Sagittula stellata E-37: one gene and its partner. The protein of the gene in region 1 interacts with the protein of each later gene in a pairwise test. Links are inferred from orthologs where the notes say so. Each region holds a gene or a part of one and is shown on either strand. Other genes may lie near its edges. The genes, in order: rpe and eno.

The links.
Region 2: the proteins of rpe (region 1) and eno interact in binary tests that used the Escherichia coli proteins (3 or more experiments, as listed by UniProt). The link is inferred for Sagittula stellata E-37 from one-to-one orthologs.

The regions. Positions count from the first base shown.
Region 1 is NZ_CP155729.1:3,595,735-3,605,574, reverse strand. What follows is about bases 4,333-7,095. They hold rpe (ribulose-phosphate 3-epimerase), read right to left. Parts: upstream 6,179-7,095; coding sequence 5,486-6,178; downstream 4,333-5,485. Other genes in these bases: ABFK29_RS17115 (2-hydroxyacid dehydrogenase), read right to left, coding at 6,245-7,095; gph (phosphoglycolate phosphatase), read right to left, coding at 4,848-5,489; ABFK29_RS17130 (PaaI family thioesterase), read left to right, coding at 4,333-4,549. Outside these bases: ABFK29_RS17150 (long-chain fatty acid--CoA ligase), read left to right, coding at 1-1,371; ABFK29_RS17145 (MaoC family dehydratase), read left to right, coding at 1,361-1,804; ABFK29_RS17140 (acyl-CoA dehydrogenase family protein), read left to right, coding at 1,867-3,093; ABFK29_RS17135 (phosphotransferase family protein), read left to right, coding at 3,133-4,155; more of ABFK29_RS17130, read left to right, coding at 4,148-4,332; more of ABFK29_RS17115, read right to left, coding at 7,096-7,177; rod shape-determining protein RodA, read right to left, coding at 7,259-8,398; mrdA (penicillin-binding protein 2), read right to left, coding at 8,778-9,840. UniProt on the Escherichia coli protein: Catalyzes the reversible epimerization of D-ribulose 5-phosphate to D-xylulose 5-phosphate.
Region 2 is NZ_CP155729.1:2,860,854-2,877,589, reverse strand. What follows is about bases 12,837-15,822. They hold eno (phosphopyruvate hydratase), read right to left. Parts: upstream 14,974-15,822; coding sequence 13,699-14,973; downstream 12,837-13,698. Other genes in these bases: ABFK29_RS13550 (DMT family transporter), read right to left, coding at 15,047-15,822; ABFK29_RS13560 (ATP-binding protein), read right to left, coding at 12,837-13,535. Also shown: ABFK29_RS13610 (LysR family transcriptional regulator), read right to left, coding at 1-463; ABFK29_RS13605 (indolepyruvate ferredoxin oxidoreductase family protein), read left to right, coding at 630-4,049; ABFK29_RS13600 (MarR family winged helix-turn-helix transcriptional regulator), read right to left, coding at 4,054-4,509; ABFK29_RS13595 (FAD-dependent monooxygenase), read left to right, coding at 4,657-6,573; ABFK29_RS13590 (lysophospholipid acyltransferase family protein), read left to right, coding at 6,684-7,574; ABFK29_RS13585 (glutamate racemase), read left to right, coding at 7,599-8,411; ABFK29_RS13580 (BLUF domain-containing protein), read right to left, coding at 8,434-9,030; ABFK29_RS13575 (DUF3592 domain-containing protein), read right to left, coding at 9,252-9,995; argC (N-acetyl-gamma-glutamyl-phosphate reductase), read left to right, coding at 10,317-11,345; cytochrome c maturation protein CcmE, read left to right, coding at 11,568-12,017; more of ABFK29_RS13560, read right to left, coding at 12,117-12,836; more of ABFK29_RS13550, read right to left, coding at 15,823-15,958; ABFK29_RS13545 (ROK family protein), read right to left, coding at 16,069-16,736. UniProt on the Escherichia coli protein: Catalyzes the reversible conversion of 2-phosphoglycerate (2-PG) into phosphoenolpyruvate (PEP). It is essential for the degradation of carbohydrates via glycolysis.

The DNA of each region.
Region 1 (9,840 bases):
ATGGGCGCGGTCTGCCACACGATCAACCCGCGCCTGTCCGCCGAGCAGATGCTCTACATCATCAAGCACGCCGGCGACCGCGTTCTGTGCCTGGACCTGACCTTCGTGCCGCTGGTTGAGGCGTTGGCCGATCACCTGCCGGAGGGGCTGGTGCTGGTGGTCATGACGGACCGATCGCACATGCCCGACTCTGATATGGGGTTCCTGTGTTACGAGGATCTGCTGGACGAACAGGCGACCACATTCGACTGGCCGCTGATGGACGAAAATGCAGCTGCGGCGCTGTGCTACACCTCCGGCACCACGGGCAACCCGAAGGGCGCGCTCTATTCCCATCGCTCGACCGTGCTTCATGCGATGTTCATCGCGATCACCCTGCCGAAATCGTTGCGGGAAGGTGGTCGCATCCTCCCCGTCGTGCCGATGTTCCACGTCAATTCCTGGGGGTTGCCTTATGCCGCGCCGATGGTGGGCGCCTCGCTGATCATGCCGGGGCCGAAGCTGGACGGCCCGTCGCTGTTCGAACTTATGGAAAGCGAAGGGGTCACCGCCTCGTGGGGTGTGCCGACGGTCTGGCTGGGGCTGCGGGCGGAAGTCGAAAAACGCGGCACCGTGCCGTCGAAACTGGATCAGCTTGTGATCGGCGGCTCTGCCGCGCCGCGGGCGATGATCGAGTTCTTCGAGGATCGTGGCCTGGACGTCTGCCACGCATGGGGCATGACGGAGATGAGCCCGGTCGGAACCCATGGCCAATTGTCCGAGCCGATGAAGGACCTGCCGCACGATACACGCATGAGGCTGAAGTCGAAGCAGGGCCGCCGGGTGTTCGGGGTCGAGCTGAAGCTGAACGACGAAGACGGCAATCGGCTCCCGCACGACGGCAAGGCCGTGGGTGAGCTCTATGTGCGCGGGAACGCGATCATTTCCGGATATTTCGACAACGCCGAGGCGACCTCACAGGCGTTCGATCGCGAAGGCTGGTTCGGCACCGGCGACGTGGCCAGCATAGACGGCGCGGGGTTCCTGCATATCCAGGACCGGTCGAAGGATCTCATCAAGTCCGGCGGCGAGTGGATTTCCTCGATCGATCTCGAAAACATCGCGATGGCCCATCCCAAGGTTGCGAACTGCGCGGTGATCGCCATCAAGCATCCGAAATGGGAGGAGCGCCCGCTTCTGGTCGTCGTGCCGAAGGACGACGGCCCACGCCTTGAAGAGATTCACGCCATGATGCAGGAACACGTCGCGAAATGGCAGTTGCCGGACGCAATGGAATTCGTCGAGGACCTGCCGCTGACCGCCACCGGGAAAGTGTCGAAGATGACGCTACGTAAATGCTTCGAAGGATACGAGTTGCCGGATGCTGGCTGACGACCTGAGGACGATGGCACCGCGCGAAAGCGATTGGTTCACGCTGGACGCGCGACGTGTGAAAGCGTTCGCCGATGCGACCGATGACTGGCAGGACATTCACCTAGATGCGGAGTTCGCCTCGAAGACCCCGTTCGGGGGCACCATCGCCCATGGCTTCCTGACGCTGTCGATGCTGTCGGCCATGTCCTACCAGGTGACGAAGGGGCTGACCGGATTTTCCTCCAGCGTGAACTACGGTTTCGACCGGGTCAGGTTCGTCTCTCCGGTCAGGGTCGGGCGGCGGGTCCGGGGGCGGTTCTCCGTGGCGGGTGTCGACGAGGGCGAAAGCTGGCTGGACGTACATTGGGACGTCGAGGTCGAGAAGGAAGGCGAGACACGCCCGGCGCTTGTGGCCAACTGGATAACGCGGTTTTACTTGGCCGAGGGTTAACGGCGCGCGCGCCCCTTCGCCGGGCGCCCGCCGCGCCGCCGTTCAGAGACAGGGAGAGAGACATGGATCTTGGCATGACGGAGCGGGTGAAACCGCTTGTCGAAAAGGTGCGCCGAATGATCGAGGACGAGATCGCGCCGCTCGACCGGGAGTTTCACGCCGAGGTCGGTAAACACCCGGAGGGCCGGTTCCACCACACCGCCCGCCAGCTTGAAATCCTGGACGGTTTGAAGGCCAAGGCGCGGGAGCGCGGCTTGTGGAACTTCTGGCTGACGGACTCGGATCGCGGCTACGGCCTGACGACGGTTGAATACGCCTATCTCGCCGAGGAGATGGGCAAGGTGGGCATCGCCGCAGAGGTCTTCAACTGCAACGCGCCCGACACCGGCAACATGGAGGTCCTCGAACGCTACGGCGAAGACTGGATGAAGGATCGCTGGCTTGCGCCTTTGCTCGCAGGAGAAATCCGCTCCGCCTACGTGATGACGGAACCGGACGTCGCCTCGTCCGACGCGGCGCAATTGGCGTTTTCGGCCCGCAGGGACGGGGCCGATTACGTTCTGAACGGCGAAAAGTGGTGGATCAGCGGTGCGGGCGACCCGCGCTGCGGGCTGTATATCCTCATGGCGTGTACTGATCCGGACGCGGCCAAGCACCAGCGCCACACGATGTTCGTGATGGACCCGGACATGCCGGGGATCGAAGTGCTGCGGCCCATGCAGGTCTTCGGGGCGGACGACGCGCCGCACGGCCACATGCACCTCCGTTTCACAGACGTGCGCGTCCCGGCGAAGAACATCGTGCTGGGGGAAGCGCGCGGCTTCGAGGTGGCGCAGGGCCGGCTTGGCCCCGGGCGTATCCACCATTGCATGCGCGCCATCGGGCAGGCGGAAAAGGCGCTGGAAATGATGTGCCGGCGCGGTCTGGCGCGCGAGGCCTTCGGCAAGAAGGTCGCGGAACTTGGGGCAAATTTCGACATCATCGCCAACGCCCGGATGGAGATCGAGATGGCGCGCCTCCTGTGCCTGAAGGCCGCTTGGATGATGGACACCGCAGGGGTGCGGGCGGCGCAGCCTTGGATTTCCCAGATCAAGGTCGTGGCGCCGCTCATGGCGGGCAAGGTGATCGACGAGGCGATGCAGATGCACGGCGCGGCAGGGATCAGCCAGGATTTCGACCTTGCGCACATGTGGACCCATGTCCGGACCCTGCGGTTCGCCGACGGCCCGGACGCGGTGCACAGGCGGCAGGTGGCGCGGGCCGAGCTGAAGAAGTACCGCAATGACTGATCTTCCTATGGTTGTGACTGGGCAGTGCGGGTTGGCCGGATGACGGAAGAGGAACTTGCCCGCGTGGCGCGGTGGATGGCCGACCATGTGCCCGACTTTGCGCCGCCGCTTCGGGCCGAGAAATTCGCGGTGGGGCAATCCAACCCGACCTATCGGCTGACCTCGCCCACCGGGGACTACGTCCTGCGCCGAAAGCCGCCGGGCCAGTTGCTGAAATCGGCCCATGCGGTGGACCGGGAACACCGTGTGCAACGGGCGTTGCGGGACACGCCGGTCCCGGTCCCGAGAATGTATGCGCTGTGCGAAGACGAAGCGGTTCTGGGCGTTGCCTTCTACGTCATGGACCACGTGGACGGGCGCAACATCGTCGACCCCTCCATGCCGAATGAGACGCCGGAAATGCGCGGTGCCATCGTGAGGGAGATGGGCCGCGTGCTCGCGGCCATTCACGCGGTGAAGCCGGAGGCGGTGGGCCTTGGGGATTTTGGCCCGCAGGGCAACTACTTCGCCCGTCAACTGGGGCGCTGGGCGAAGCAGTACGAAGCGACGAAGACAGAGGCGCAGCCGGACATGGACCGGCTCGTGACCTGGCTGGAGAGCGCCTTGCCGGAGGACGACGGCCAGCGGACGCTGGTCCACGGGGATTACCGCATCGACAACCTGCTTTTCGCGCGGGACCGGGCGGACTGCGTGGCGGTCCTCGACTGGGAGCTGTCGACGCTGGGCCATCCCTTTGCCGATCTCGCCGGGGTGATCCTGCAATGGCAATTGCCACCGGGCGCGGAGGGACGGGGCCTCAGGGGCATCGACCGGGCGGCGGCGGGACTGCCGACGGACGAGGGCTTCATCGCCGGCTATTGCGCCGGGCGCGGCATCGCGGTGCCGGGCGACTTCGGCTTCTACGTGGCCTTCTGCGCGTTCCGCATGGCGGCGATCCTCCAGGGCGTGAAGAAACGGGCGCTTGACGGCAACGCCGCGAACCCGGAAAAGGGTTTGAAACTGGGTGCTTACGTTCCCGAATTCGCAAGACTTGGATGGGACGCACGGCATGCCTATGGATGACGACCTTCGAGAGGGCCCCTATGCCTTCGCAACGCTGCTGGGGATGGAGATGGCGGACTGGCGGCAGGACTATGCCCGGTTCGAACTTCCCCTGACGGACAAGCTGATGAACCGGCACGGCAACCCGCATGGCGGGGTCTATGCCTCTCTGCTGGACACGATCATGGGGTATGCCGGGTGCTGGACCGGCGACAGGGACCATCGTCAGATGTGCCTGACGCTCAACCTGAACGTGCAGTTCATCTCGCGTCCGAACGGGAAAATGCTGATCGGAGAAGGGTTCAGGACCGGCGGTGGAAAGAGCACGTTCTTTGCCGAAGGGGCGCTGACAGACGAGACCGGAGAGATCGTCGCGAAAGGCACAGGGGTCTTCCGCTATCGCCGGTCGGGCTGAGTCGGACGGCCTGTGTTGACGCGGCGCGCGGTGTGGTGAACGGCGCGCGCGCAGGGCAGATCTTGTGGTTGCCGTGCCTTGCGAAGCTAGTGGTTAACGGCGGATCGGGGGCGTTTACGAAATTTTATGGGGTGAACCGGCCGGTTGAGGGGGGCGAACCGGCCGGTTGTTAACCTTTTGGCCCATGCCGATCAGTACAGCCGTTGCACCGCGGATTTTCCCGTTAACCGGTAAGCTGGGGCAGGGGTGGCCAACCCGGCCCGCCGGGCCGGAACGCCCACCCTACGGCATGGCCCTTTTACCAGAGCGTCGCGAAGATATCCGGGGCCAAGGTCCAGTCGGAGAAGAGGGCCACGTGCGGCAGCGTTTCGGGCGGGGCATTGCGGTAGCCTTCGGTGAAGAGCACGAAGGGCACGCCTGCCGCCTGCGCCGTCTCGCAATCGGTTTCGCTGTCGCCGACGTAGAGCGTCTGCGCCGCACCGTCGAGCGCCGCGATCAGCATGGCCGGATCGGGCTTGCGCGTGGGCAGGCTGTCGCCGCCGATGACAAGGTCGAAGAACGGCGCAAGGCCGGTGTCGCGGATCGCGGTCTCGGTCGCCGCGAAAGGCTTGTTGGTGCAGAGGGTCAGCCGGTGCCCCGCCGACCGGAGCGTTTCCAGCGCCTCCGGCACGCCGGGGTAGAGGCTGGCGGGATCGCTGGGGGTGGTCACGTAGTGGTGCATCGTCCGGTCGTAAAGCGCCTTGTGGCGGTCCGGCGAGGCGCCGACATGGGCCAGCACCCGCTCCAGCAGCACCGGCAGGCCGCGCCCGACGAAGCCGGGCGTCTCTTCGACCGTAATCGTCGGCAGGCCCAGTTCGGACAACGCCTCGGCCACGGCAGCGTGGATGTGGGGCACGCTGTCCATGAGCGTGCCGTCGAGGTCGAAGGCGATGGTCTTCACGCGGCGGCCGCCCCGGCGACAGAGGCGCGGATGGCGCGGATGTTCTCGCCGTAGGGCGCGGGATTGTCGACCGAGCCGCCCTTGAACACCGCCGACCCGGCGACCAGCACGTCGGCGCCCGCCTCGACCACCAGAGGTGCGGTTTCCGGCGTCACGCCGCCGTCGATCTCGATGTGGACCGGACGGTCGCCGATCATCGCGCGCAGGGCGCGGACCTTGCCGGTCATGTCGATGAACTTCTGCCCGCCGAAGCCGGGGTTCACCGTCATCACGCAGACCAGGTCGGCGAGGTCGAGCAGGTGTTCGACCGCCTGTGCCGGGGTGCCCGGGTTGAGCGCGACGCCTGCCTTCATGCCCGCCGCGCGGATCGCCTGAAGGGTGCGGTGGGTGTGGGGGCCGGCCTCGACGTGGGCGGTCAGGATGTCTGCACCCGCCTCGGCGTAGGCGTCGATATAGGGATCGACCGGGGCGATCATCAGGTGCACGTCCATGACGGTCTTGACGTGCTTGCGGAACGCCTTGACCGCCGGGGGACCGAAGGTGAGGTTCGGGACGAAATGGCCGTCCATCACGTCGACGTGGATCCAGTCGGCGCCCTGCGCCTCAATCGCCTGGATCTCGCGCCCGAAGTCGGCGAAATCGGCGGAAAGGATGGAGGGGGCGATCTTCACGCTGCGGTCGAAGGGCATCTGGCGTTCCTGTGCAGGGGGGATGTGCGCGGTTCCGGAGGGTTTTGGACGGGGGGCGGGGCCGGGTCAATAGCCGGCGCTGCGGTCGACCACGTGCAGGAGCGGAGCCCCGGATTCCGCGCGGGCGATGTTGCGCGCGATGACGCGGGCGGCGCTGTCGGGCCGGGTGGTGGAGGCGATGTGCGGCGTCACGGTGACGTGCGGATGCGCCCAGAAGGGATGGTCGCGGGGCAGCGGCTCGGTCCGGAAGACGTCGAGTGTGGCATGGGCGATCCGGCCCGCGTCCAGCGCGGCAAGGAGCGCGTCGTCGTCGATCAGCGGCCCGCGCCCCGGGTTGAGGATCACCGCGCCCTGCGGCAGGCGCGCCAGCCGGTCGGCGTTCAGCAGGTCGGTGGTGGCGGGTGTGTCGGGCAGCAGCAGGACGAGGATCTGCGCGCTGGAGAGCGCCGCATCCAGGCCGTCGTCGCCGTGGCTGGTCAGGACGCCGTCGAGATCCTTGGGCGTGCGGCTCCAGCCGGTGACGGGGAAGCCCAGCGCGGCGAGCTGTGCCGCGCAGGCCTGCCCGAGGGCGCCGAAGCCCAGGATGGTGACGGGCCGGTCCTTCGAGAGCGGCGGCGGCGTGGTGTCCCAGGTGCGGTCGGGGTTCACGATGTGCGCGTCCATCCCGAGGTGGTGCCGCAGCACGTGGCCGGTGACCCATTCGACCATGCCCTGCGTCAGGCCCTCTTCGTCGACCATGCGCGCCAGCGGCACCTTGAGCGTGGGGTTGCCCACGACCTGTTCGACCCCGGCCCACAGGTTCAGCACGGCTTTCAGGCGGGTGAAGGGCGTGAAGTCCTGCACCGAGGCGTTGGGCGCGTAGACGATATAGTCGACGGTGTCCGGGGCGAGATCGGTGGCGAGCGTACAGTCGAGGCCCTCGGCTTCGAGGGCGGCGCGCAGGAGATGTTCGTAGTCCTCCCACTTCTCGGAGCGGGCGGCGAAGAGGATGTTCGGCATGGATGACCTTTCGGAGGCGGGCGCGAACCCGGTTCGGTCAAGGTGAAGCAGGAAGCGGCGCCGGGGGCAACCCTAGGCACCTCAGCGCGGACGGTGGACGTGCGCGCTCTGGACCAGGCCGAAGGCGATCATCAGCACCAGCATCGCCGATCCGCCGTAAGAGACGAGCGGCAGGGGAACGCCCACGACCGGCGCGAGGCCCATGACCATCGACATGTTGACGGCGAAGAACAGGAAGAAGGTCATGCCGATCCCGAGGATCATCAGCGAGGAAAAGCGGTCGCGGTTCTGCAGGGCGGCGACGATGCAGAAGAACAGGATCAGTGCATAAAGAACGAGCAGGGAGATGCCGCCGACAAAGCCGAATTCCTCGGCCAGCGTGTTGAAGATGAAGTCGGTGTGCTTCTCCGGCAGGAAGTTCAGGCGGCTCTGCGTGCCCTGCATGAAGCCGCGCCCGGTCCAGCCGCCGGAGCCCATGGCGATCTTGGCCTGGGTGATGTGGTAGCCGGCCCCCAGCGGGTCGGAGGACGGGTCGAGGAAGGTGTCGATCCGCCGGAACTGGTAGTCCTTGAGCAACTGCCAGTCGGTGCCGCGGCTTTGAAACACCGCCCAGACGGCGCCGACACCGGCGGACAGCACGGTGGCGAAGTAGAGCCAGTGCACACCGGCGAGGAACATCATCAACGCCCCCGCGATCATCAGGAGCAGTGCCGTGCCGAGGTCGGGCTGGGTCAGCACCAGCGCTGTGGGCGCAAGGATGATGAAGATCGGGATCAGCACCCAGAGCGGCCGCGAGGTCTTCGACAGTGGCAGCCAGTCGTAGTAGGCGGCCAGCAGGACGACCATCGCGACCTTCATCAGCTCGGACGGCTGGAGGCGCATGAAGCCCAGGTCGATCCAGCGTTGCGCACCCATGCCGATGGCGCCGAAGAACTCGACCAGCAGCAGGAGGAAGAAGGCCAGCGCGTAGACGACCAGCGCCATGTTGCGCCAGAACCAGATGGGCACCATCGCCACGACGAACATGGCAGTAAGACCAAGAAGATAGCGCTTTGCCTGCGGTTCTGCCCAGGGACTCCAGGAACCGCCGGCGACGGAATAGAGCATCAGGAAACCGACACCTGCCACGGTCGACAGCAGGATCACGAGCGGCCAGTTCAGGTGCAGGATCTTGCGCCAGCCGCTGGGGACCGTTTTGACGTTGTATTCGAGATAGGTCACGCGCCGCGCCCTCCGGCAGCGAAGGCGGCGCAAAGCCCCGCCCTACGGGGTGTCGCGCCTGCGGCAGACCTGGCGACGACTTCAGGGGCCTGCGCCGTGTGCGAGGAGCTTGGCGTGGGGTGGGACCCGGTGGCGGTGCACCGGGCGGCATCGGTCAGGGTTCCGCAACGTGGCAGGTCCTGCGCGGCGGTGCTCCCGGTGGACAGGCCCCAATTGGACAGGCGCCGTGTAGATGGGCGCCGTGTAGATGGGCGCCGTGCGGATGGGCGCCCCGTTGCGAGCGGGCCTTGCGCGCCCGAAGGGCGCGCCGGTCGCCGCGCGTCAGCGCGGCGAAACACCTCGCCCGGAGCGGCGGTCGGCCATGTCCTGCAAACGGCGGTCATGCGCGGCTCGGCTCCTCGCTCTTGCGCGCGCGGCGTTGGGAGGAGAGCTTTTCCTGCTGGGTCTTGATGCGGCCGCGGTCCTTTGCCGGGTAGGCGTCTAGCGGCGGGTCCTCTCCGTAGAGCGCCTGGAGCGTCACGTCGCGGGCGATGGGCGCGGCGGTGCGCGAGCCGCCGACGCCGTGTTCCACCACCACCGAGACCGCGATCCGTGGATTGTCGAACGGAGCGAAGTTCACGAAGAGCGCGTGGTCGCGGTCCTCCCACGGGTCGGCCTCGGAGGTGATGCGCGACACGACCTGTGCGGTCCCGGTCTTGCCAGCCAGCCGCATGTTGTCGGCGATGATACGCGACGAATAGGCCGAACCGCGCCGGTTGTTGGATACGGCGAACATGCCGCGCTGCACCTGAAGCAGGTGGTTCGGGTTCAGCCCGAGGTCCGTCCCGCCGCGCCACGGCGTCTCGACCCCGTCGATGCTGCGCACGAGCCGGGGGGTGACCGACCGGCCGGTCGCCACGCGCGCGGCCATGACCGCCAGTTGCAGCGGCGACGTCAGCACGAAGCCCTGGCCGATCGCGGCGTTCACCGAATCGCCGATGACCCACTCCGCGCCGCGTTCGCGCACCTTCCACGCCTTGTCCGGCACGAGCCCGGAGGTCACGGCGGACATGGGAATGTCATGCGCCACGCCCAGCCCCAGACGGCGCGCCATGGCGGCGATGCGTTCGATCCCGACCTTCAGCGAGAGGTCGTAGTAGAACACGTCGCAGCTTTCGCGGAGCGATTGTTCGAGGTTCATGTGGCCGTGACCGCGGCGTTTCCAGCAGCGGAACGAGCGGGCGCCGACCTCGTAGTGGCCCGGGCAGTAGACCGTGTCGTCGGGCGCCAGCAGGCCCGCGTCCAGCGCGGCGAGCGCCGTGACCATCTTGAAGGTCGAACCGGGCGGATAGGCGTCCTGCACCGTCTTCGACGCCAGCGGCCTGTGGTCGTTGGTGTTCAGCGCGTCGAAATCGGTGTGCGAGATGCCGCGCACGAAGAGGTTCGGGTTGTAGGACGGGGCA
Region 2 (16,736 bases), 740 kb from region 1 along the record:
TGCGGATCAAATCGGCTTGGCTTGGCTCTTTCATGCGGATGGCGACGTCGGCCTCGCGCATCGGCAGGTCGAGCACACGCTCTTCCAGCATCAGGTCGATCTTCAGGTCGGGGTATTTCTCGTACAGCTTCGTCAGACGAGGCGCGAGCCAGAGTGCGCCGAACCCATGCGTGGTCGTGACCTTCAGCTCGCCGAAGACTTCTTCTTCGCTGTCGCGGATGCGCGCGGTCGCGCTGTCGATGCGTTTGACCATCGATGAGGTGGCGTCGAACAGGAGTTCACCCTGTTCGGTGAGAATCAGCCCGCGCGCATGGCGATGGAAGAGGGTCGTATTCAACGCCTCTTCCAGCGCGCGGACCTGCCGCGACACCGCCGATTGCGACAGATGAAGCGCATCCCCTGCGTGTGTGAGGCTGCCCGCATCTGCCACTGCGTGAAATATTCTGAGCTTGTCCCAATCCATACCGACACTTTCCGCTGTTGGCGCACACATAGTGGACGGAATCTGTTAAATGAATAAGAAGTTGACTTAAGGCTCGGCATTTGTGGAAATTAAACCCACTAAGGTCAGTAGCATTTACCTAATTTTGCGCTACAATGCTGATAACTTCAGCGTTGGGAGGCGCCGGATGAGCAAGCACCAGATCACCCTGAACGACCGTTTCGACCTGTCCCGCGAAAGCGTTCTTCTGAACGGCACGCAAGCCCTTGTCCGTCTCATGCTGACGCAAAAGGCACGGGACAGGCAAGCCGGGCTGAACACCGCAGGCTACGTCACGGGATATCGCGGCTCGCCACTCGGTGCCGTCGACCTGCAGATGCGCCGCGCCGAAAAACTGTTGCGTGAAAACGATATACGCTTCGAAGAAGGACTGAACGAGGATCTCGCGGCGACGGCACTTTGGGGGTCCCAGCAGGCCGAACTGCGAGGCGAGGGGCGCTTCGACGGAGTTTTCGGGCTCTGGTACGGCAAGGGGCCGGGTGTGGACAGGTCCGGCGACGCGATGCGCCATGCCAACATGGCGGGGGCCTCGAAACATGGCGGTGTCCTGATGGCCATGGGTGACGATCACACAGGGGAGTCCTCCACTGTCCTGCATCAGAGCGAATGGGCGCTGGTGGATGCCTATATGCCGGTCGTTTCGCCTGCGGGCGTACAGGAAATCCTCGACTTCGGACTTTATGGCTACGCGCTCAGCCGGTTTTCCGGTTTGTGGGTCGGTCTCAAGACGATGAAGGACACGGTGGAGGCGACGGCGGTCGTGGATGGCCGTCCCGACCGCGTGTCCCTTGTGACGCCCGACTTCCCGATGCCCGAAGGTGGGCTGAACATCCGCCTCGGTGACACGCCTCATGCGCAGGAAACGCGCATGATCGACCACAAGCGCTTTGCGGCCGAAGCGTTCTCGCGCGCGAACGGTATGGACAAGCGGGTCTGGGGCAAGCCGGGGGCGAAGATCGGTTTCGTCTCGGCGGGCAAGAACTGGCTCGACCTCGTGCATGCGCTGACCCTTCTGGGCATCGACGCGGCGGAGGCCGAGCGGCTCGGTATCACCACCTACAAGGTTGGCCAGGTCTTTCCGCTGGACATGCAGGGGTTCCACGACTGGGCCGAGGGCCTCGATCTGATCGTGATCGTCGAGGAAAAGCGCAAGCTGATCGAGGTGCAGGTCAAAGAGGCGATCTTCGACGACAGACGTGGCCGGCGGGTCTATGGCTGGTACAAGGGCGGTGCGGGCAGCATGCACCGGGACGAGCTGTTTCCAACGCGCGGGGCGCTGGACCCGATGTGGATCGGCCGAAAGCTGGGCGAGATTCTGATCGAGGAGGGACGCGGCACAGATGCCGTGCGCGCCGGTCTTGCCAGGATCGAGGAGGCGACACGCGCCGACAACACGCCCGACATTGCCGCGCGGGTCCCGTACTTCTGCGCGGGCTGTCCGCACAACTCGTCCACCAAGGTGCCGGAAGGGTCGCGCGCCTATGCGGGGATCGGCTGTCACTACATGGTGCAGTGGATGGACCGTTCGACGCTCGGTTTCACCCACATGGGGGCAGAGGGGGCCAACTGGATCGGCGAGGCGCCCTTTTCGAAGACCGGACATGTGTTCCAGAACCTTGGCGACGGTACCTACAACCACTCCGGTGTTCAGGCGATCCGCGCGGCTTTGGCCTCGGGCGTCAACATCACCTACAAGATCCTGTTCAACGATGCGGTTGCCATGACCGGCGGCCAGAAGAACGAGGGCGGCCTCACCCCCCAGCGCATCGCGGACGAGGTGCGCGCCATGGGGGTCGAACGCGTTGCCGTGGTCTACGACGAAAAGGAGGATGTGGCCTTCGGCGCGTTTCCGTCCGGCGTCACGATGCACGAACGCGCCGAGTTGTCGGAGGTGCAGAAGGGGCTAGCGAAGCACGAAGGCGTGTCGGTGCTCCTCTACATCCAGACCTGCGCCGCCGAAAAGCGCCGCCGCCGCAAGCGCGGCCAGTTCCCCGATCCGGACAAGCGGGTTTTTATCAACACCGATGTCTGCGAAGGCTGCGGGGATTGCGGCGTGCAGTCGAATTGCGTGGCCATCGTGCCGGAAGAGACGGAACTGGGCCGCAAGCGGGCCATCGACCAATCCGCCTGCAACAAGGATTTCTCCTGCCTGAAGGGATTCTGCCCATCTTTCGTGACATTGGAAGGCGCGGAAGTGAAGAAGGCTGAGGTCGCGAAGCTCGACCTCCCGGACATGCCTTTGCCGGACCTGCCGAAGATCGACGGCACGTTCAACGTGGTCGTCACCGGTGTCGGTGGCACAGGTGTCGTGACCATCGGTGCGGTTCTCGCGCAGGCGGCACAGATCGATGGCAAGGGCGCGGCGATGATGGAAATGGCGGGCCTCGCCCAGAAGGGCGGTGCCGTCCACATCCATCTGCGCATTGCCGAAAAACCCGACGATATCTCGGCCGTCCGGGTCGCGACCGGCGAGGCGGATGCCCTGATCGGCGGAGATCTGGTGGTCAGTGCCGGGGCCAAGACGTTGGGGCTTACAAAGACCGGGCGCACCGGCGGTGTCGTCAACAGCCACGAGTTCATCACTGGCGACTTTACCCGGAACACCGAGCTCGCCCTGCCGGTTGACGCGCTCAAGCTGGCGCTGGAGGCCCGGATCAAGGACAGGCTCGCGATGTTCGATGCCAGCGATCTTGCCAAGGCCACGCTGGGCGACTCGATCTTCTCGAACATGATGATCCTTGGGGCTGCCTGGCAGATGGGGTTGGTGCCGCTGTCGCATGACGCCATCGCCGCCGCGGTCGAGCTGAACGGGGCCGCCGTCCAGCGCAACCTGCGTGCTTTCGAGATTGGACGCTGGGCCATCCTGCACGCGGAAGAGGCCGCACGCCTTCTGCGACCGGTCGTGGTCGACAAGCCGAAGTCGCTGGACGAGCAGATCGCTTTCCGCGCCGATCACCTGACGAAATACCAGGACGAGGCGCTTGCCGACAAATACCGCGCGCGCCTGAAGGACATTGCCGACCCGCGGCTGAAGGAAGTGGTCGCGAAAGGATATCACAAGGTTCTGGCCTACAAGGACGAATATGAGGTCGCTCGCCTGCACCTCGAAACCCGCGACAAGGCGCGCCAGCAGTTCGGCGGCGTCTTCGAGATGACGTTCCACCTGTCCCCGCCGCTGGTGGCAAAGGAAGGGCCGGACGGGCGCCCGGAAAAGAAACCCTACGGCGAGAAGATGCTGAAGGTCTTCGGTGTGCTGGCCCGCATGAAGGGGCTGCGCGGCACGGTCTGGGACGTCTTCGGACGGTCGGAAGAACGCCGGATGGAGCGGGCGCTGATCGCACAATATGAGGCCGACATGAAGGAATGGCTGCCGAAGGCCCGGCCCGAGATCATGGACCCGTTGGTCGCGCTGGCGGAACTGCCGTTGCAGATCCGCGGGTTCGGCCCCGTCAAGATCGCGAACGAGGCGAAGGCCGCGAAGCGCCGTGAGGAATTGCTGGCGGTGCTGAAAGCCGGTGGCGCACCGGTCTCGCAAGCGGCAGAGTAAGCGCCTACGTCCTGCGTGCCGGCGTGGCGGGGGGCTCACCGACCGGGCCTATGGCCTTGCGGGCGAGCACAATGAAGGTCTCGCGCTCTGCCTCCGTCAGCCTGTGGAGCATCTCGTCCTGCAGCGCCGTCACGACGGGCAGGCTCGCCTCGAACAGAGTTCTGCCGTCATCGGTCGGTCGCACCTCGCGGGCGCGACGGTCGTGGCGGCTGACCTCGCGCCGGACAAGTCCTTTCTGTTCCAGCCTGTCGATCACGCCGCCTATGGTCGCGCGATCATAGGCGATAGCCGCCGCGACACTCGCCTGGTCGATGCCGGGCCGGTCGATGATCGCATCGAGGGCGGCAAACTGTACGGGTGTCAGATCGTACCCGGCATCCGCCATGTGCCGTGAAAACACCTGCGTTGAAATCTGGTTCAGCCGCCGAATCAGGTGGCCTGGCATGGCGTGCACTTTCATCTGGCGGTTCCTTCTTCGGCTGTAACTAAAGTCATTAATCACAATATGTTATTGAATTTGATTTGTATACTTACCTTTCTGCCGAAAAATGATATGTGTAGATATCAATTCGCGCCGGCACGGTGCGCGACACGAGGAGGAGCCCCCATGCAATTTTACCTCGACGGTTTTCGCGGCGGAGATCCGGACATCCGCAACGCCGCGCCCAATCGGCGGGACCGTGGGCCACATGCGCCGCTGCCCAGCGAGGTCGACGTACTGATCGCTGGCTGCGGTCCAGCGGGCCTTTGCCTTGCGGCGCAGCTTTCGCGGTTTCCGGAAATCGACGTGATGATCGTCGAGCGCAAACCGGGGCCGATCGAAAAAGGGCAGGCGGATGGCGTCAACACCCGCACGATGGAGATGTTCCAGGCCTTCGGTTTCGGCGAGAAAGTGAAGCGCGAAAGCCACTGGGTAAACCAGACGGCCTTCTGGTCGCCGGACCCCGCGAACCCTGCGCACATCCGCCGGATCGGCCGGGTGCAGGACGTGCCGGAGGACAGCTCCGAGATGCCGCACACGCTAATCAACCAGGCGCGCATCCACGAGCTTTTTCTCGACGTGATGCGCAATGCGCCGTCACGGCTGGAACCGGACTATGGCTGGTCGGTCGTGAATGTCGTCGTCGATCCCGCGACCGAGGACCATCCGGTCACGGTCACGCTTGAGAACACCGGCGTCAATCCCGGCGAGACGGTGACGATCCGCGCCAACTACGTGGTCGGCTGCGACGGCGCGCGGTCCAATGTGCGCAAGGCGATTGGCGGGCAGTTGCACGGCGACGCGGCGCATCAGGCCTGGGGGGTGATGGATATCCTCGCCAACACCGACTTCCCCGATGTCCGGCAGAAATGCCTCGTCGCCTCTCAGTCCGAGGGCAACATCCTGATCCTGCCGCGCGAAGGCGGCTACCTGTTTCGCATGTACGTCGAACTGGACAAGCTGAACCCGGATGAGCGTGTGTCCAGTCGCAAGTTCTCGGCCGATGACATGATTGCCGCCGCGAACCGCATCATGGCGCCCTATACCATCGACGTGAAACAGGTGGTCTGGTGGTCGATCTACGAGATCGGGCACCGTCTGACCGACCGGTTCGACGACGTGGGCCAGGACGACGCACGCAATCCCCGTGTGTTCACCGCCGGGGACGCCTGCCACACGCATAGTCCCAAAGCCGGGCAGGGGATGAATGTGTCGATGCAGGATACCTTCAACCTCGGCTGGAAGATGGCGCACGTTCTGACGGGCCGTGCCGACGCCAGCCTGCTGCGGACCTATTCCGCCGAACGCTGGGTCGAGGCGAAGCGCCTGATCGACACCGACCACCAGTGGGCGCGGATCATGTCCGCCCCGCCGGGCCAATCGGAACTCGACGGGTCGGGCATGCCGCGTTTCCAGAAGCAGTTCATCGAGAACCTGATGTTCACAGGCGGCCTTGCGGTGAAATACGACGCGTCGCGCCTGACCGCGAAACAGAGCCACCAACACCTCGCCATCGGACAAGAGATCGGGCGCCGGTTTCATTCCGCGCCGGTGGTGCGTGTGGCCGACGCGATGCAGATGCAACTCGGCCATGTCGCGGAGGCGGATGGACGCTGGCGCATCTATGCCTTCGGTGGGCAAGCGGACACTTCTGCACCCGGCTCCGCGATCCATCGGCTGGCGGAGTGGCTGGAGTCGGATCCAGCCTCGCCTGTGGTGCGATACACGCGGCCGGATGAAGATCCGGATGCGATCATCGACCTGCGCGCCGTGTTCCGGCAAACCTTCGAAGCTGTGGCGATGGAGGACATGCCGCCGCTCTTGAAGCCGATCAAAGGGCCGTTGGGACTGCAGGATAATGAGAAGGTTTTCTGCCTCGATCACAAGGGGATGGGCGACATCTACGACTTGCGCGGCATCGATCGGGAAAAGGGCTGCATGGTCGTCGTTCGGCCCGACCAGTACATCGCCCATGTCCTGCCGCTGGACGCTACGGCAGAGCTGGCGGCCTTCTTCGACGGAGTCCTGTTGCCGCAAAGGTAGGCGCGCGCGCCGGGGCAGCGTCATCAAAGCGCCAAAAGGGCGTTACATTTTCTGGCCAGAACGCGCGAACCGCAGTAAAGGCTGCGGCATCGGGAGCACGGGGAGGAGCCATGCCCGCCAGCTGCAGAGACGTGACGCGCGACATTTCCTATTCCTACTCGGCCAGGACCCGGAGCGGCCGCGCGATGATCCGCCTTATGGAGAACGCCACCGGGCGTCTTGGGCTGATCCGCCGGGCTGCCGGCTACGAAACGGAGGTGGGGCAGGGCCGCGACTTCTGGGAGGTCATGGTGACGCGCTATGGCCTCGGGCTGGAGGTCATCGGCGGATCGCTCGACAACCTCCCCAAGCACGGGCCGCTCGTGGTCACCGCCAACCATCCGTACGGGATCCTCGATGGTCTCATGCTGGGGCACATATTGTCGGTGGCGCGGGGCGACTTCCGCATCCTCGCCAACGGGGTTTTCCGCAAGGCGGCGGAACTGAACCGCGTCGTGCTGCCGATCTCCTTCGACGAGACCAGGGAATCCGTGCAAATGAACCTCGACACCCGGCGGGAGTGTCTGCGTTACCTCGACAGCGGGGGCTGCATCGGTATCTTCCCGGGTGGCACGGTGGCCACGGCGGAACGCCCGTTCGGACAACCGATGGACCCGGGCTGGCGTACCTTCACCGCAAAGATGATTGCCAAGTCCGGCGCGACGGTCGTACCGATTTACTTCGACGGGCATACATCGCGCCTGTTCCAGCTTGCCTCGCACCTGCACACGACCCTGCGCATGGGGCTGCTGATCAAGGAATTCCGGAAACGGGTGGACACGCCCGTGCGAGTCGCCATCGGTCAGCCAATCCCCGCGCACGAGATTGCCCTGCGTGCCAGAGACGCGCGCGCGATGATGGATTTCCTGCGGCAAAGCACCTATCAGTTGTCGCCGACACCGCTGAAATCCCTCGAATACGGATTCGAATTCGAGCAAAAGCACAAGATGCGGCGGCAGTGAAGTGACAGGCACACGGGGCAGGACATGGCGGTAGGTGTATTCGATTCGGGCCTTGGTGGCCTGACCGTATTGGATCGGGTTGTGAAACGGCTGCCGGACGTTCCGTTCGTCTATTTTGCCGACAGCGCCCACGCGCCCTACGGTGTGCGCGACGCCAACGACATCTACGATCTGACCACGCAGGCCGTATCCCGGTTGTGGGACGAAGGCTGTGATCTGGTCGTTCTTGCCTGCAACACCGCCAGCGCGGCGGCGCTCCGCCGGATGCAGGAATCCTGGGTCCCGCGCGACAAGCGCGTTTTGGGGGTCTTCGTGCCGCTGATCGAAGCGCTGACCGCGCGCCAGTGGGGCGACAACTCTCCTCCGCGCGAGGTGGGCATCCAGCACGTCGCCCTTTTTGCCACGCCCGCAACCGTGCGCAGCCGCGCGTTCCAGCGCGAACTGGCTTTCCGGGCAATCGGTGTCGACGTGGAGGCACAGGCCTGCGGCGGTCTGGTCGACGCGATCGAGGAAGGCGACATGATCCTCGCCGAGGCGCTGGTTCGCAGCCACGTGGACGCCCTGAAGCGCAAGATGCCGACACCCGAGGCGGCCATCCTGGGCTGTACGCATTACCCGCTTATGCAGGACATATTTCAGGATGCACTGGGTCCGGACGTGCATGTTTACAGCCAGGCGACCCTGGTGCCGGATTCTCTGGCCGACTACCTCGATCGGCATCCGGACATGTTGGGCCGTGGCACGACCAGCCGGTTCCTGACGACGGGCGATCCGGCGCGTGTCTCGCGCCATGCAACCCAGTTCATGAAGCGCCAGATCACCTTCGAAAAGGTCTGACCTGGGGCACCCTGATCGCGGTTCATGCGTCGGATAACGGCGGCCCGGCAGTCGGCGGGGGCGGAAACCTCAGGTTCAGATAGCCGCGAAGGTAGAACATGATCTCCTTCGTGGCGCCGCGCGGAAAACGCGCTTCGAGCGCGCGGCGCGTCAGGCTGAAATAGCAGGGCAGGTTCGATATCGTGCCGTCGAGCCGCCGGAACCCCATGGACCAGCCGTCGAAGCGCCGCAACTTGGCCGGTCCATAGTGCATGACCTTCATCTTGTAGTGCCGCGGGTCCCGATAAATCCGGTGCAGGGTGGGATCGAGGATGTCCCGAGGCCCTTCCAGCACTTCGAAGAAGTTGCGCGACTTGTATAACAGCAGTCCGCTCAGGCGTCTGGCGAGATTGGACTTCGCAGTCTCGACCATCAGGTGGTCCAGCGCGCTGTCGCTCAGCCGTGTGCGTGTATGGCTGATGCAGATCGCCCGGACCAGAGACGCCGAGTTCACCCCTTTCCCGGGCGATGCGGAAGCGGTGCTGCCGGACAGGTGGTCGAAATCGACGACCGCCATCCCGCAGTAGCCCTGACCCGTGGCAGCGCGGACGGGCCGTACGATGCCTGTAAATGCGTTCATCTTCCCCCTCCTTTCTGCACTGTGCCTTACGGCTGTCCGACGCCGGAGGAGGTCATGCCGCTGTCCGGGGCGATGCCCGCGATGCGGGCGGCTTCGAAGCAGAGGACATAGCCATCCTGCGAAGGACGCCTTGTCCGTGAGTATTTCAGTCAAATCTTAACGGGCCGCTTGATCGCGATGTATCGTCTGTCCCGACCCAAGGTTCCTGGCGGTTCGGCGGCTCAGGTCCGGGGATCCCTCGGGCCGACGTCTCCTTCCCACCATGCTTTCGTCAGGCCCTGGTAGATGGAGATCCGGCTGCCTTCGGGAAAGGCGCGGAGAATGTCCCGGCGGTAGGGCAGGCTCTTGCCTTCCCGGCCACGTTCATCGCGCCAGGCCAGGCGGTAGAGACGGCGGGAGTTCACGGTGATGTGGGTGCGCAGATGCTCGGTCACCACGGCCCTTTCACGCGCGCCGTAGCGGCGGGCGCGCAGGGCGGCGATGGCGCGACGGGCGGGAACCCAAAGCGCAGCAAGAAAGATTGTCCCAAAGACCAGTGCGATGCCCTGCGTCACGGCCGATGCGGTCCGGGTCTCGCCGCGCGACAACTCGATCGTGTCCGGCTCCGACGCGAGATACCACAGGGTTACCGGGGTGCCGATGGCACTCCGGTCATGGGTTGCCGCGTCAGTGTTCTGTTCGACCGTGAGTGGTGCGCTGCCGTCCGGTGTGAACCGGACCTTCACGAAGTAGGACCGCGTTTCGTCGCCGTCGCTGTCGTGGGACACACGGATGTCGCGGCCAAGCACGGTGCCCACTGTCTCTATCCCTTCGGCATCGAAACGCTCAGCCGTCCGGAGCGTGAAGTGGCTGACCAATGTCAGGATCAGCGTCACGACCAGCGGAATATAGGCAATCCAGCCGCCCATCCGGTGAAAGAGGCGGGAGAAGGAGACCGGTCTGGAAAGTGACGGTTCGGCTGGCATGGCGCAGAGAGTGCCGCGAGCTTGGGCCCGGATCAAGCGTAGGTCACTGGTCTGCGGTGTTTTTTTCTTGGTGCCGTGGCCGAGCGGTGGTGGGGCACGCGGCAGGGTCGGGATGGCTCCGGGAATGCGCGGCCGTGCTTTTACGGATCTCGCATGGGCCGTGCGCGCTAGGCAGTTGCGAGAGAGGCATTTTGGCGGTAATGCAAATCCCAAAGGAGATACTGCATGATCGGGACCCGCAACGATTTGCGACGATGACGTTCATGCCGCGCCGGGGCGCGGCACCTGCAGCCCATCCTTCGTTTTCATGAAAGGTGTCTCATGACCCAGTCCATCGCCATCATCGGCGCGTCCGGATACACCGGCGCGGAACTCATCCGGCTGATTGCCACCCACCCGTCGTTCGAGATCAAGGCGCTGGCCGCCAATTCCAAGGCCGGCCAGAGCATGGCACAGGTCTTTCCGCACCTGCGCCAACTCGACCTGCCGACGCTGGTGACGTGGGAGCAGATCGACTTTTCCGAGATTGACCTGTGTTTCTGCGCTCTGCCGCACAAGACAAGCCAGGAGGTTATCTCGAAACTGCCCAAGAGCTTGAAGATCGTCGACCTGTCGGCCGACTTCCGTCTGCGGGATCCGGCCGCCTACAAGACATGGTACGGCAACGATCATGCCGCCGTCGACATGCAGAAAGAAGCGGTCTACGGTCTGACCGAGTTCTACCGCGACGAGATCGCCGGAGCGCGGCTGGTGGCGGGCACCGGGTGCAACGCGGCGACCGGTCAGTACATCCTGCGGCCGCTGATCACCGCCGGTGTGATCGACCTTGACGACATCATCCTCGATCTGCAGTGCGGCGTATCCGGCGCGGGTAGGTCTTTGAAAGAGAACCTGCTGCACGCGGAACTCTCGGAAGGGACGAACGCCTATGCGGTCGGCAGCACCCACCGGCATCTCGGCGAATTCGACCAGGAGTTTTCCAAGCTTGCCGGGCGCGAGGTGAAGATCCAGTTCACACCGCACCTCGGGCCGTTCAACCGCGGCATCCTTGCCACCGGCTACGTGAAGGGCGAGGCGGAGGCGATCAACATGGCGCTTGAAGCCGCTTACGCCAACGAGCCGTTCGTGGAGGTGCTGCCCTTTGGCGAGACGCCTTCCACGCACCACGTCCGGGGATCGAACTTCGTCCACATAGGCGTGGTGGCGGACCGGCTGCCGGGACGGACCATCGTGGTCGCGGCGCTCGACAACCTGTGCAAGGGGTCGTCCGGGCAGGCCCTTCAGAACGCCAACCTGATGTTGGGTGTCGAGGAAACCGCAGGCCTCATGCTGGCGCCCTGCTTTCCGTAGGCGGGGTTTTCCGGATTGAGCGCGCCTGCGCGCGCTCTTTCTGCCGGGGGCAGGCCCCCGGACCCACGTCGGGGCGCTGCCCCGAACCCCGGGGTATTTGGGCCAAGATGAAGGGCCGGCGGCCGTATCTGGGGGCGATCGGGACGGGCAAATCGCCACAGGCCTCCCCGCGCTGCGGGGAATCGCATATATAGCGATGCACCGATCTTTGGGAGGACAGACATGGCGCTGAAGTCGCTGAAGAAGAAACGGCGGATCCAGGTTGTAGCACTGGCTGTGGTCGCGCTGATCGTCTCGACCGGACTGATCGGTTACGCGATGAAGGACGGTATCAATTTTTTCCGGTCTCCAAGCCAGGTGATGGAGGAGCCGCCGTCCCCGAACGAGGTCTTCCGGATCGGCGGGCTGGTTGAGGATGGGTCGCTGGAACGGGGTGTCGGCGAGACGATCCGGTTCCGGGTGACGGATGGCGGCGCGACGGTGCCGGTCGTCTTCACCGGCGTGCTGCCCGATCTCTTCGATGAGAACCAAGGCATGGTGGGCACCGGGCGTTACGTCAACGGCACCTTCGAAGCCTCTGAAATCCTTGCCAAACACGACGAGACCTACATGCCCAAGGAAGTTGTGGACGCGCTGAAGGCGCAAGGGGTCTACCAGGAGCCGGAGAGCTGATCTCACGCACGTTGTGCAGTGAACCGCGGAGCTGTCCGGCCAGCCAGGGGCTGTCGATGGATTGGGCGGCCTCGTTCGGACCGGCGCTCGACAGTGTTGTCAGTGCACTTTTGCCAGCGGCTTGCGGATAGGGGGCCCGGACCCCGGGGTGGTATGCTCGTCTTGGATCGTTGAGGCTTGCGGCTTGTCCTTTCGGACCGCCGTGCCCGAGGGCGGCGGGCTCCACGGACTGGCGGGGAGGACGAGTGCGACGCGCAGCCCGCCCAGCGGTGCGCGGTTGATCTGTATCAGCCCACCCGATTGGCGCGCGAAACCGGACACGGCGGACAGTCCGAGGCCGGACGCCTCGCTTTTGGCCTTGGTGGTGTAGAACGGCTCCGTCAGCATGGCGAGCGCCTCACGCGGGACGCCGGGGCCGTTGTCCTCGACGAAGAACACCGTGTAGGGAGGCGGGCATTCGGTCTTTTGCGCAGGGTCCGGCAGCGTGTCCTGGGTCTCCACCCAGATCCGGATATCGCCCTTTCCCAGCAAGGCATCCTGCGCGTTGAGGCACAGTTGCACGAGGCAGGTTTCCAGCATGTCTGCGTCGACATAGGCGGTCAGCGGCTCGGCGGGCGGCGCCAGCGTGATCTGCATGCCCGGATCGAGAAGGTCGCTTAGCAGGTCCTCAAGCCGGTCGAGGAAACCGCCAACGGACAGGGCCATGGGGGTGAGCCTGGTGCGGCCCGAGGCCGCGAGCAATTGCTGGACCGTCAGAGCCGCCCTGCGTGCCGCCTTTCGGCTGAGGTCGAGTGCGGCCATGCGATCCTCGGGCGTGTCGAGGAGTTCGAACAATTCGAGGTGGCCGAGGATCACGGTGAGCTGATTGTTGAAGTCGTGCGCCACGCCACCGACGAACTGGTTCAGTGCGCGGGCCTTCTGGGCATTCGCGTATTTCTGTTGCGCCTCGCGAAATTGCGTCTGTCGACGCGCATCGGTCAATAACGAGACGATCACATAGGTCGTCAGGGCGGCGTCGGCCACGATGACAAGCGCACCCTCCTGCCAGCTGCGGGTCATGGGCAGGACGATGGCGGCTGCGGCCCCGAATATGGTGAGCAGAAGGCATACATCGACCGCGATGATCGCGAAATCCCGCTGGCGCCTGTGCAGCAGATAGATGGTGTAGCCTGTCAGGGTTGCTGCGGCGGCGAAGTCCATGCCCGTGCCGGGTGAAGAGGCGAGAATCCAGATCGGGAGCGAGAGGAAGATCAGGCCGGAGGCGGCATAGGCCGCCAGGACAATCGCGATATCGAAGACCGGCGTGCGCATGTGTCGCCGCGCAAGCAGCGCCATGATCGTCAGTTCGGAACCGGTGTGAGCAAGGAACCAGAAGATGACGAGGTGGTCTGGCCGGGCGATGTAGTACGCAGTGGCGCCGATGCCGACGAGCAGGATGCGCAGCAGGGTGTCGGACCGCGACCGGTGCTCAGCACGGCGGATTTCCTCCAGTCGTTCCTTGTATGCCGCGGAAGACATAACGTTCACCCTGCGCTTCCCGATCACCGGCGGCGGCCGGAAATCGGGTTCGATGATAGGGGGATGGACACGATCGCTCTATGGACGTCGGGGCCGTATTGCCCGGAGGCGTGGTCTCATCCGTATAGGGCTGGCACGTGTCAGTTGCGCCAGCCCGCTGGTGTCATCTCAGGATGGAGCGACCGGCGTAAATCGCGGTGTCTTCCAGCATTTCCTCGATCCGGATGAGCTGGTTGTATTTCGCCAGCCGGTCGGACCGCGCCAGGCTGCCGGTCTTGATCTGGCCGCAGTTCGTGGCGACGGCAAGGTCGGCGATGGTGGCATCCTCGGTTTCGCCGGAGCGGTGCGACATGACGTTGGTCATGCGCGCGCGGTGCGCCATCTCGACCGCCTGGAGCGTTTCGGTCAGAGTACCGATCTGGTTGACCTTCACCAGCATGGAGTTGGCGCAGCCCTTCTCGATGCCCATCGAAAGGCGCTTGGGGTTGGTGACGAACAGGTCGTCGCCCACAAGCTGACAACGGTTGCCCAGAACGTCCGTCAGCATCTTCCAGCCATCCCAGTCGTCCTCGGCGCAACCGTCCTCGATCGAGATGATCGGGTAGTCGTTCACCAGCGCCTCAAGGTACTTCACGTTGTCTTCTGGCGACAGCGACAGGCCTTCGCCCTTCATCTCGTACTTGCCGTCCTTGAAGTACTCGGTCGAGGCGGCGTCGAGCGCGAGGTAGATGTCTTCGCCAGGCTTGTAGCCTGCCTTCTCGATGGACTTCAGGATGAAGTCGAGCGCGTCGCGCGTTCCCTTCAGTTCCGGTGCGAACCCGCCTTCGTCGCCCAGACCGGTCGACATGCCCGCTGCCGAAAGCTCCTTCTTCAGGGTGTGGAAGACCTCGGAGCCCATGCGCACCGCCTCGGCGATGTTCTCCGCCGCGACCGGCATGATCATGAACTCCTGAATGTCGATCGGGTTGTCCGCGTGTTCGCCGCCGTTGATGATGTTCATCATCGGGACAGGCAGGGTGCGGGCGGATGTGCCGCCCACGTAGCGGAACAGCGGCTGGCCGGCAAAGTCGGCTGCGGCCTTGGCACAGGCCAGCGACACGCCGAGGATCGCGTTGGCGCCCAGGCGGCCCTTGTTGTCGGTGCCGTCGAGTTCGATCATCGTGAGGTCGATGGCCACCTGTTCGGTCGCGTCGAAGCCGACGATGTTCTCGGCAATCTCGCCGTTAACACTTGCCACGGCATCCCGGACGCCCTTGCCCATGTAGCGCGACTTGTCGCCGTCGCGCTTTTCGACGGCTTCGTGCACGCCGGTCGATGCGCCGGAGGGCACGGCGGCCCGGCCCATGGTGCCGTCTTCGAGGAGGACGTCGACCTCGACGGTCGGGTTGCCGCGGCTGTCGAGGATTTCGCGGGCGTGGATGTCGATGATGGTGCTCATGGCTGTCTCCGGAGCTGGGCGTCTGTCCGGAGGTTTATCAGGCCGCGAGTGAAAGTAAACGGTGGCGTTATCGCTAACACGCCTTCCGGCGCGAGGGTTGCGCTAACGCCTGCGCTGCGGGTGCGACTGTACGGGCCAGCGCACGTTCCCGGAGGAAGGTATACAGTCCCGCGGCGAAGATGATCCCGGCGCCGACGTATGTCATCATATCGGGACGGTCGCCAAAGATCAGAATGCCGAGCGCCGGGGTGAACAGCAGGCGCGTGTAGCGGAATGGGGCGACGATGGAGGCCGGTGCCATGCGCATCGCCGTCGTGATGGCAAGATAGCCCAGCGTGGTGACGAAAATGGTCCCCAGAATGAACCACAAGGTCAGTGCGGAATAGTCCGACGACCGTTCCGCAAAGCTCCAAAGAAGGATGCCGGCAGGGATGGTCACGGCGAACCCCCATGTGGAAATCGCCAGCGCCGGGATGTGGGGCGGCGACAAACGGGTGACGAGGTCGCGACCCGAAAGGCCCGCAATGCCCATCACGGCAAACAGCTCGTACCCGGTGAAGCTGGCGGACCATGGGCGGATCACCAGCAGCATGCCGAAGATGCCGATGGCGACAGCGAACCAACGGCGCGGCCCGATCTCTTCCTTCAGGAAGATCGCGGCACCGATTGTGACCACCAACGGGCCGGTCTGCATGATCGCCGCGAAGACCGGAAGAGAGACATGGGCGATCCCGTTGACAAGCCCGATGGCGCCGATGATCTCGAACCCGTTGCGGAGCAGGATCATAGGATGCAGCGCGTCCTTCGTCAGGATCTTCACACGCATTGCCAGGGCCAACGCGATGAAGAACGCGGTGCCGCCGATCGAGACAAGCGTCATCACCTCGCCGATGGGAGCGCGCTGGGTGGAAAGCTTGTAAAAGGCGTCGGACCCGGACAGCAGGGCCATGGACAGGATCATCAGGAGAATGGCGCGCAGGGTCATGCCGGTCTTGTGATCCCAATTGCAGGATTCGGCAAGATATGTGCCGAGCGCACATTTCTGCGCATGTCAGGCAACGACCGCCGCGAGGGCATACGCTGCCTGCCAACAGTTCAGTTCGTGGCGGTCTGCAGCTCGTGCAGGTGGGCCGCGCAACCCCGCAGCGCCGCGTAGTCGTCCGTCACGAGGTGCACGGGGAACTGCTCCATGAAGGCAGCGAAGCGGCCCTTGTCACGAAACGCCTCCGCAAAGCCCAGCTCCATCAGGTGGGGCCCGAGGTGGCGAGTGACACCGCCCACAAGGAAGACGCCGCCAAAGGGCAGGGTGGTCAGGGCAAGGTCGCCCGCATACCGTCCGAGGTAGCGCACGAATAGCTTTGCCGCCTTGCGGGCGCGGTCTTCGCCTGCCGCGTAGGCCTCCATCACCGTTGCGGCTTCGCGACGGTTAGCGCCGTCCCCGATGAACTCGTCGAGGTTCTCTAGCCCGCGGCCTGACAGGATCTCTTCCATGCCGGAGGACGGAATGCGCGCGTTCATCCAGTCGACCAGCCGCAGCTCCTCCGTATCGCGCGCTTGAAGCGCGATGTGCCCGGCCTCTGCCGCAGGGACCAGCGTCAGCGTGCCGGAAGTGTGCACCGGGACGGCGTTCAGCCCGGTCCCGACGTTGACCACCAGCCGCACATCGCTGGGCGCGGGCTGACCCGGCATCAGCGTCAGGAGGCTGTCTGCATCGAGATGGGGGACGGAGTGCCCCTGCGCCTGCAGGTCGTTCAACACCACCA